One region of the Levilactobacillus suantsaii genome, then DNA from elsewhere that is predicted to be linked to it. Evidence: riboswitches for the same ligand, from Rfam matches in the RefSeq annotation. Region 1 holds a riboswitch; the other holds the start of a gene.
The links. Region 1 has a riboswitch for lysine ahead of lysA (diaminopimelate decarboxylase). Riboswitches for the same ligand answer to the same signal wherever they lie in the genome.
Positions count from the first base shown of each region.

Region 1 (4,429 bases):
GTTGAAAGTTGGGTCTGGTCAAGAATGAAGAATTGGTTTTCGGAGCCGTGAGCTCGCAATAGGTTAATCATGAGTGGTCACCTCGCTAGGTTGAAAGAAGGTCTGGTAGATTTGGCGGACGGCGTTGTCGGCATCGCCGGCTTGAACGCCAAGCATGATAGAAATCCGGGACGCCCCTTGGTTGATCATGTGGATGGCGATATTATTTTCGGTCAGTGAATCGATGACCTTACCGATGGTGTCGACGTTGTGGGCGATGCCCTCACCGACCACCATGATGATCGCGTAGTCGTCGATCCATTCCATGTAATCCGGAGCCAACGTTTTGCGGACGTCGGCACACAGGTGCTTGATGGTGGCTTCGTCCAGTTTACTCCGGTCGAAGATGATGGTCAGGTCATCGATTCCGGAAGGCATGTGTTCGTAAGAGATGTTGTATCGCTGGAAAATTTCCAGGAGCTTAAGCGTGAAGCCGACTTCCTTGTTCAACAGGTAGCGGTGTAAGTAGAGCGCCGAAAAACGGTTCGAACTGGCAATCCCGGTGATGGGACAAGCGGGATTGAAGACGAACTGCGACGGCACAATCAGGGTGCCCGGCGCCTCGGGATTGTTGGTGTTTTTGACGTTGACGGGGACTTGTCCTTGGACCGCCGGAATGATGGCTTCGTCTTGGAATACAGAGAAGCCGGCGTAGGAGAGTTCTCGCATCTCCCGGTAGGACATCTTCTGGATGATGGCCGGGTGGTCGACCACGTGGTTGTTGGCCGCATAGATGGCGTCGACGTCGGTAAAGTTTTCGTATAAGTCAGCACTAAAGCCGCGACTCAAGATGGCTCCGGTGATATCAGAACCGCCGCGGGCAAAGGTAAATAGGCTGCCTTGGGGGGTGTAACCGAAGAAGCCGGGAAAGACCAACCGGGTATCACCGGCGTGCAATTGCGCCAGGTTGGTGTAGGTCTCCGGCAAGATGTCGGCGTCGTTGGGCTGACCCGAAACGCGGATGCCTGCGGTCTTGGGATCCATGAACTTGGCAGAAATGCCTTGGTGGGTCAACACGGCCGCAATCAAAATGGCGTTGAGCCATTCGCCGTGAGCCTTGAAGGCGGCTAGTTGGTGGTCCGCATCGGTAAAGGTCGTGGTGGCCAGTCCGGTCAGCTTAGCTTGAATCTGGTTCAGGGTGTCGGCGGGGAGTTCAAAGTAGTCGCTGATGGCTTGGTACCGGGCTAAAATCGCCTGGACGGTGGGCTGGTAATCCGTTTGTTGTTGAACTTGTGTCGCGTATTGAATCAGCAAGTCCGTCACCTTGGTATCCCCTTTGAACCGTTTGCCAGGGGCGGAGGTCACGATGACTTGCCGGTCCGGATCAGCTTTGATGATATTGACGACCTTATTAACTTGTTGGCCGGTGGCTAATGAACCGCCACCAAACTTAACGACTTTCACATTTATCACCTCATAGGTTGAAAAAACCTAATTTATTTTTAATGACGACTTTAGCAGTTTTTGGGATTAAATCAAGTCTGACCGATATAAATTGGCTTGTAAAGTGTGAGAACTAGGTTAAAAATGATGAGACCCCTTGACGGATTATGAGAATTGCTATAATCTTAATTCAATTACATCAATAGAGGTTGCGACCAACATCAGTACATGTGTGAGTCCCTGTATGGACCATGACCGCATGGAAAGGGACGGTCGCCGAAGCGCTAGGGAATACGGGCCCTAGTGAGCTGGGACGGGTCACCAAGAGGATCCGAACTGTCGTAGCATTAAACAATTGGCTACGGGGCGCTTGCGACGAGTGAAGATACAGAATTTGCATAATTCTGGGATCTCTTTGTTTTCGTGAGCAAAGAGATCCTTTTTTAGTCCCCGGAACCCCAATGGAAGGGTAGGTATCGCGATATGCAAAAACCAGCTTTAACCGCCAACGCGGCGGGACATTTACTTCTGGGAGGCGTCGACACCGTTGAGTTGGCGCAGACCTACGGCACACCGTTAGTGGTCTATGACGTGGCGGCGATACGTCAGCAGATTCAAGCCTTTAAAGAGAGCTTACAGGCTAACGGATTGCGTTACCAAGTCAGTTACGCCAGTAAGGCTTTCGCTACAGTCGCGATGTACCAGTTGGTGACCCAAACGGGGATCCACACCGACGTGGTCTCCGGCGGTGAGTTGTACACGGCGTTACAGGCGGGCTTACCCGCTGAACGTATTAGTTTCCACGGCAACAACAAATCGCGAGCGGAGTTGGAACAGGCCGTCGACGCGCAGGTGGGCGTCATCATCTTAGATAACTTTTACGAGATTGAGTTATTGCACACCGTTTTATTAGAAAAGAACGCGACGTGTTGGGTGATGCTGCGGTTGACGCCGGGCATCACGCCCCACACGCACCAATACATCCAGACCGGTCAGGTCGATAGTAAATTTGGCTTCGACGTCGATTCCGGTCAGGCCGACCAAGCGGTCCAACAAGTCTTGGCCATCCCCCAGATGCACCTGATAGGGATTCACGCCCACATTGGTTCCCAGATTTTTGGGGTACAGGGATTTGAACTGCTGGCCAACAAACTAGTCGACATTGCCGCTGATTGGCGGGACCGCTTCGATTACGTTCCCGAGGTCTTGAATCTTGGTGGGGGCTTCGGGATTCGCTACACGGATGTCGACCAGCCGTTGAGTCCGGCAACGTTCATCGACCACATCGCCGCGGCGTTTAAAAAACGCGTGGCCTTACGTGGCCTGGCGTTGCCGGAGGTTTGGCTTGAACCCGGTCGGTCCATCGTGGGTCCGGCCGGCTACAACCTGTACACGGTAGGGTCGCGCAAGGACATCCCGGAACTGACGTCGTACGTGGCGGTCGATGGTGGCATGGGCGATAACATTCGCCCAGCACTTTATCAAGCCGACTACCAGGCGGTCTGTGCCAACCATCTCAACGCGCCGTTAGTGGCTCCGGTCCATCTGGCCGGGAAGTACTGCGAGTCCGGGGATATCTTGATCGACCAGGCGCACCTGCCGGCCGTGGCTCCCGGCGATTTGGTCGCGGTGCTCGCCACGGGAGCCTACGGGTACTCGATGGCGTCGAACTATAACCGTAACCCACGTCCAGCGGTCGTTTTCGTGGAAAATGGGCAGGCCAAATGCGTGGTCGCCCGTGAAAGTTATGCGGATTTGACCCGTTTGGACCAATCGTACCTATAAGATAGGAGAAAAAGAGAATGCAAAAAATGAGTGCTGAAGAAATTATTGCGTACATTGGGAATGCTAAAAAGGTTACACCGGTCAAGGTCACCGTGCAGGGGCATTACACCGCTGACCAGATTCCGAGCGGGGTGCAGTCTTTTTTGGCCCCAGATTTCGCCATCCTGGTGGGCGACTACCGCGCGATTGAACCGCTCTTAGCGGACAAGCAACCAGCCGACTACCACTTAGAAGTAACCGCCCAGAATTCGGCGGTGCCGATGCTGCCGATTGAACACGTCAACGCCCGCATCGAACCGGGCGCTATCATCCGCGACCAAGTGACGATTGGCGATAATGCCGTCATCATGATGGGCGCTGTCATTAATATCGGGGCCGGGATTGGGGCCGGGTCGATGATTGATATGGGGGCCGTCTTGGGTGGCCGCGCCATCGTGGGACAAAACGCCCACATCGGCGCCAACGCCGTCCTCGCCGGGGTAGTCGAGCCCGCTTCAGCCACGCCAGTCACGATTGGCGATAACGTCACGGTTGGCGCCAACGCCGTGGTCCTCGAAGGGGTCTCGATTGGCGATAATGCGGTCGTCGGTGCCGGAGCTGTAGTCACCAAAGACGTGGCCGAAAATGCCGTAGTGGCGGGCGTCCCCGCCAAGGTTTTGAAAATCAAAGATCAGCAGACGGAAGCTAAGACGCACATTGAAAAGGATCTGAGACGCTTATGACCTTAACGGAACCAGAATTGATCAAGATTCGGCGCCATCTGCATCAGATTCCGGAGTTAGCTTTGCAGGAGACCCAAACGCAGGCCTACCTGAAACAGGTCATTGCGACCTTGCCGCAGACCTATCTGACAGTCCACGAAGACCCACGGTTACAAACGGCCTTACTGGTTCGAGTGGCGGGGGCCGACCCGCAACGGACCATCGGCTATCGGGCGGACATCGATGCCTTGCCGGTCACCGAGCCCACGACCGTGGCGTTTCGCTCGCAACACCCGGGCGTGATGCACGCTTGTGGCCACGATTTACACGCGACGGTGGCCTTAGGTATTCTGAGCTACTTTGCCGACCATCAGCCCAAAGATAACCTAGTCTTCTTCTTTCAACCAGCCGAAGAAAGCCAAAGTGGCGGTAAATTAGCCTACGATTTGGGCCTGTTCTCCGGGGATTATCAGGTCGATGAGTTCTATGGCTTACACGACAATCCGACTTTACCGACCGGG
Region 1 is NZ_CP059603.1:1,244,892-1,249,320, forward strand. It holds gene dapF (diaminopimelate epimerase) at 1-71, opposite strand, end outside; gene H3M12_RS05685 (aspartate kinase) at 64-1,443, opposite strand; lysine riboswitch at 1,618-1,802, shown strand; gene lysA (diaminopimelate decarboxylase) at 1,906-3,207, shown strand; gene dapD (2,3,4,5-tetrahydropyridine-2,6-dicarboxylate N-acetyltransferase) at 3,225-3,929, shown strand; partial or broken gene H3M12_RS05700 (N-acetyldiaminopimelate deacetylase) at 3,926-4,429, shown strand, end outside.

Region 2 (4,429 bases), 1.2 Mb from region 1:
TTTTAGTTCTCCCTTCTACTGATCAAATGGTACAAAAAAAGCCTCCGTCACATGGGACGAAGACCTTCGCGGTACCACCCAAGTTCGTCATTAAGTCGCCTCAATAACACCCTTGAACATGATAACGGTTTGCACCGTGCGGCATTACCCGCCCACGTGATTAGTGCTGGAATGATTCGACGTCGCGGTTTCCAGCTTTCCCCGCTTCTCTGGTCGTCTACTAGGATTAGGCACCTCGTGTTTGAAGTACCGTTATCATACCCCACTTTTTGTTAGGAAACAAGTCCTAGAGCGACGCAATTTTCTCGTCGATTAAGTGTAAGACCTGTTGCCGGGCACTGGGATCCTCGACAAAGTCCAGTTCATCCCCGTTGATCTGCATCTTCGGCGACTTGTCGTAGTCAGCATACCAAGCCGTATAGCGTTGGTCTAACTGCTTATAATAGTCATATAGGCTCGGGTCGTTAGCAATCTGCTCGTACGACCGCCCCCGCTTCTTGATGCGTTCTAGCATGGTCTCAAACGAGATGTTGATGTGAATCAACAGGTCTGGGTTCTTTTGGTAAGTCCCCTCTGGTAATTCTTGCATCATGTTTTGCAACAAAGAGTCGTAAATATCAACTTCCGTGTTGGTCGCTCGGCCGAGGTCCGCGTTCAGATGGAACAACAGGGAATCTTCAAAGATTGACCGGTCCATCACGCTTTCTGGATCAGCGTTAGCGGCCTTGATGCTATCCAGCCGTTTATTTAAAAAGTAGATTTGGAGCAAGAAGGCATACTTCTGGGGATCCTTATAGAATAACGGTAAGATTTTATTATCATCCACCGATTCATAAAATGCTGGTTTTTGTAAGTGTTTAGCCAATAAACTGGTTAGGCTCGTTTTGCCAGCCCCAATAGTTCCCGATAATACAAGCATGCTATCTCTCCTTTATTTCCTTAACCGTTTCTCCAATTTTTGAACGTTCCGTCCAAAAACACCACCACATATTGTACCAACCTGGTTAGGAAAAGACAACATGTCGTGGTGATTTTTCTCAGGGGCCACTTTTCCCAATGTGGCTAAGGACCCCCACAAAAAGTGGCCGCATCGGCGTTTCGGCCGACACGACCACTCGCATAATCTGCTAATTTTTAAGTTAATCTTCTTCTGGCTTAGCGTCTTCCTTCAACGTGCCGTCACGATGAACCGGCGACACATCGACCTTGCTCAGTGGAATCAGCTTCGTATGCTTCTTCAACTTGTACCCAATATACAGAATCAAGACTAACGGTACACTGATATAGGTCACTAAGACCTGTTCCCAATTACCGGAGAAGAAGGACTGCGGGTCCTGGCCCACAATCACAGCAATACACAGAACCAGCGCTAAGACCGGCCCAAACGGGAACCACTTTGCATGGTACTTCAATTCAGACAGCTTATGCCCCTGAGCAATGAATGCTCGCCGGAAGCGGAAGTGTGATAACGCAATCCCGAACCACGCGATGAACCCAGTCAACCCACTAGCAGCAACTAACCACATGTAAATCTGTGGCCCCGCAATACTACTGAAGAAGGTTAAGGCCGCGACGATAGTCGTCGCAAACAGCGCCGGGTATGGAATCCCGTTCTTCCCGGTCCGTTCCAAGAAGCGAGGCGCGTAGCCTTCCTTAGACAAGGAGTATAGCATCCGCGTCGAAGCGTACATCCCCGAATTAGCCGCGGAAATGACAGACGTCAGAATAACCGCGTTCATGACACTTGCCGCAGCGGCTAACCCAGCCCGCTTGAAGACCAAGGTGAAAGGACTGATAGCGACGTCAGAGGCCGATGACCCCAGTAAATCGTGACTCGTGTAAGGCAAGACGGCGGCAATCACAAAGATAGCTAAAATGTAGAATAAAATAATCCGCCAGAACACCTGATTGATGGCCTTCGGGACACTGTGCGACGGATCTTCCGATTCGCCGGCCGTGATGCCGACCAATTCAGTCCCCTGGAACGAGAACCCAGCAACTACGAAGACGCTCAAAATAGCGGGAAAACCACCTACGAACGGGGCTTGCTTGTACGTAAAGTTGCTGAGGCCGGTCGCATGACCACCCATGATCCCCACGATGGTTAACAACCCCACCGCTAAGAAGATAAAGATGGTGACTACCTTAATCAATGACATCCAAAATTCGGTCTCGCCGAACGCCTGGACCGATAACGCGTTAATCGTAAAGACTAAGACCAACGCAACCAAGCTCCAAATCCAACCGGGCACGCCGGGTAACCAGAACTTCATGACTAACGCCGCCGTCGAGATATCGACCGCCACGGTAATCGCCCAGTTAAACCAGTAGTTCCACCCCATGGCAAAGCCCAAAGCTGGGTCAACATACTTCGCGGAATACGCCGCAAACGACCCGGAGATTGGCATGTTCGTGGCCATTTCGCCGAGACTAGTCATCAAGAAGTAAACCATTAGGCCCATAGCGGTATACGCCACTAACGCGCCCCCGGGGCCGGCCGAAGAAATCGCGGACCCACTGGCCACAAATAACCCCGTCCCAATACAGCCACCTAACGCGATCATGGAAACGTGTCGCGTCTTTAGGCCCCGCTTAACCGAATCCGAAGCCTTACTAGTTGTCGCGTTTGACATGCTTTGTTCCATAAAATTTTCCTCCTTCTGTATATAGAAGGACCTTCTCGAAACGACCTAGGCAGGAACTAAAAAATCTCTTTCGCAAAGTGGCTTCACGAAAGAGATTGGAAGTTAAAATCCAAGTCAATATCGTTGAAAGCGCCCCGCAACCCCTATTCGGTTGCGACAGTCCCTGATTTATTCAACCAGGACCCAACCCCAATCACGGTCGGTGATTAAGATTTCGGCGATCGCCCCTTTCGCTTCCCGTCATCGGTGTGGCCCACCTCGGAAAAGCAACTCATGTTGATCGCGCCTCTTCTATTCGATACTTCGTAGTATACCCATCTCCCTATCACTTTGCAAGCCCCAAATGTAAGCTTATGATTTGGGTTGCTGGTAGCAATAGAGGAAATGCCGCTCTAACGTCAGATTACCGGCACTGGGGGCCATCACGTGATCGTCAATTAAAGCGAAAGCTAATTTAACTAAGACTCCCTGGGAACGTTTATTCGTGGCCTGACTCGTGGCCCAAAACGTGGTGATTGGACTATTCGCCTGTCGTAAAGCCAGTAACAGCCCCCGTAAAGCTTCCGGCATCAGCCCCTGACCCCACTCATTCGGAGCCAAAAAATAACCTAAATCTACCGCCGTAGTGGTGGGTTCCCCCATGACATCACTATGGGTATACCCCACAATCATCCCCAGAAACCGACCATCAGTCTTAGCAGTCAGCGCGTAAGCCACGGGTTGACGCATATCAGCGCGTAACCCCGCCGCCACGTGTGCTGGAGTCAATGGCGCCGCTAACCCCGCGGGCCGCGCCACCTGCGGGTCCGTAATGATAGCCTGATACCGGGACAGATCCGTAAACTGTAAAGGTCGTAACCGTAACCGCGCCGTGGTGATTTCTTCTGGCATCCCTGGGCCTTCTTTCTTCAAGCACCCCTAATTTGCGGTACAATGAATGTAATTTGAGGGGTCGCTTGCGTTTACCGACTCCCCATTTATCATGACTTATCTGGGAGGATTTTTCAATGAAAATCATTAAGCACACCCTGGCGGACGATTCGGCAGCCTACCTGCAGGGCTACCTGCGTGAGGACGCTCCCGACCAGACCTATCCGGCCATCATTATCGTACCGGGTGGCTCCTATACCCACATTCCGGAACAACAAGCTGAGGATTTAGCCTTATCCTGGAGTGCCATCGGCTACCAGGCCTTTTTCTTACGTTACAGTTTTGTCGCGGAAAAACAGCCGCTAATGCCCGCACCGGTGATTGAATTGGCCCAGAGTATGGCCGTTCTCCGGCAAAACGCTACGACTTGGCAAATCGATGCACAACGTATCGTCATCGCGGGCTTTTCCGTAGGGGGTCATATCGTCGCCCTCTTTAACGACCGCTGGGCCGATACCGACTTTAACGTGCAGGCCCACACCACTCCGGATGCCATCCGGCCCCAAGCGGTGATTCTCGGTTACCCCGTCATCACCCCGAAAGCCGGCTTTCCCAAAGACCAGGAAACGTTGGCTCAGTGGACCACCAACGCCGCCAGCATTGCGGCTGACCAACAAGTCACCACGAAGAACGCCCCGACCTTTATCTGGGTCACGGCTAGCGACCCTCTGGTGCCCGTGCAAAACGCTTTGGCTTACGCGCAGGCTTCCATCCAGCAAGGCATCGACACCGAGTTACACGTCTTCCACCACGGTCCCCACGGGTTAGCCCTGGCCAATCAGGTCACGGCCTGGAAACCGGGTACCAATCTGCCTCACGTGGCGCATTGGCTGGCGTTAGCGCAGGAATGGCTG
Region 2 is NZ_CP059603.1:2,417,547-2,421,975, forward strand. It holds gene serS (serine--tRNA ligase) at 1-1, opposite strand, end outside; gene H3M12_RS11445 (deoxynucleoside kinase) at 287-919, opposite strand; gene H3M12_RS11450 (amino acid permease) at 1,140-2,645, opposite strand; lysine riboswitch at 2,765-2,944, opposite strand; gene H3M12_RS11455 (GNAT family N-acetyltransferase) at 2,997-3,536, opposite strand; gene H3M12_RS11460 (alpha/beta hydrolase) at 3,653-4,429, shown strand, end outside.
Region 2: it holds a riboswitch for lysine, as region 1 does, so the genes downstream of both, H3M12_RS11450 (amino acid permease) here and lysA (diaminopimelate decarboxylase) in region 1, are expected to answer to the same signal.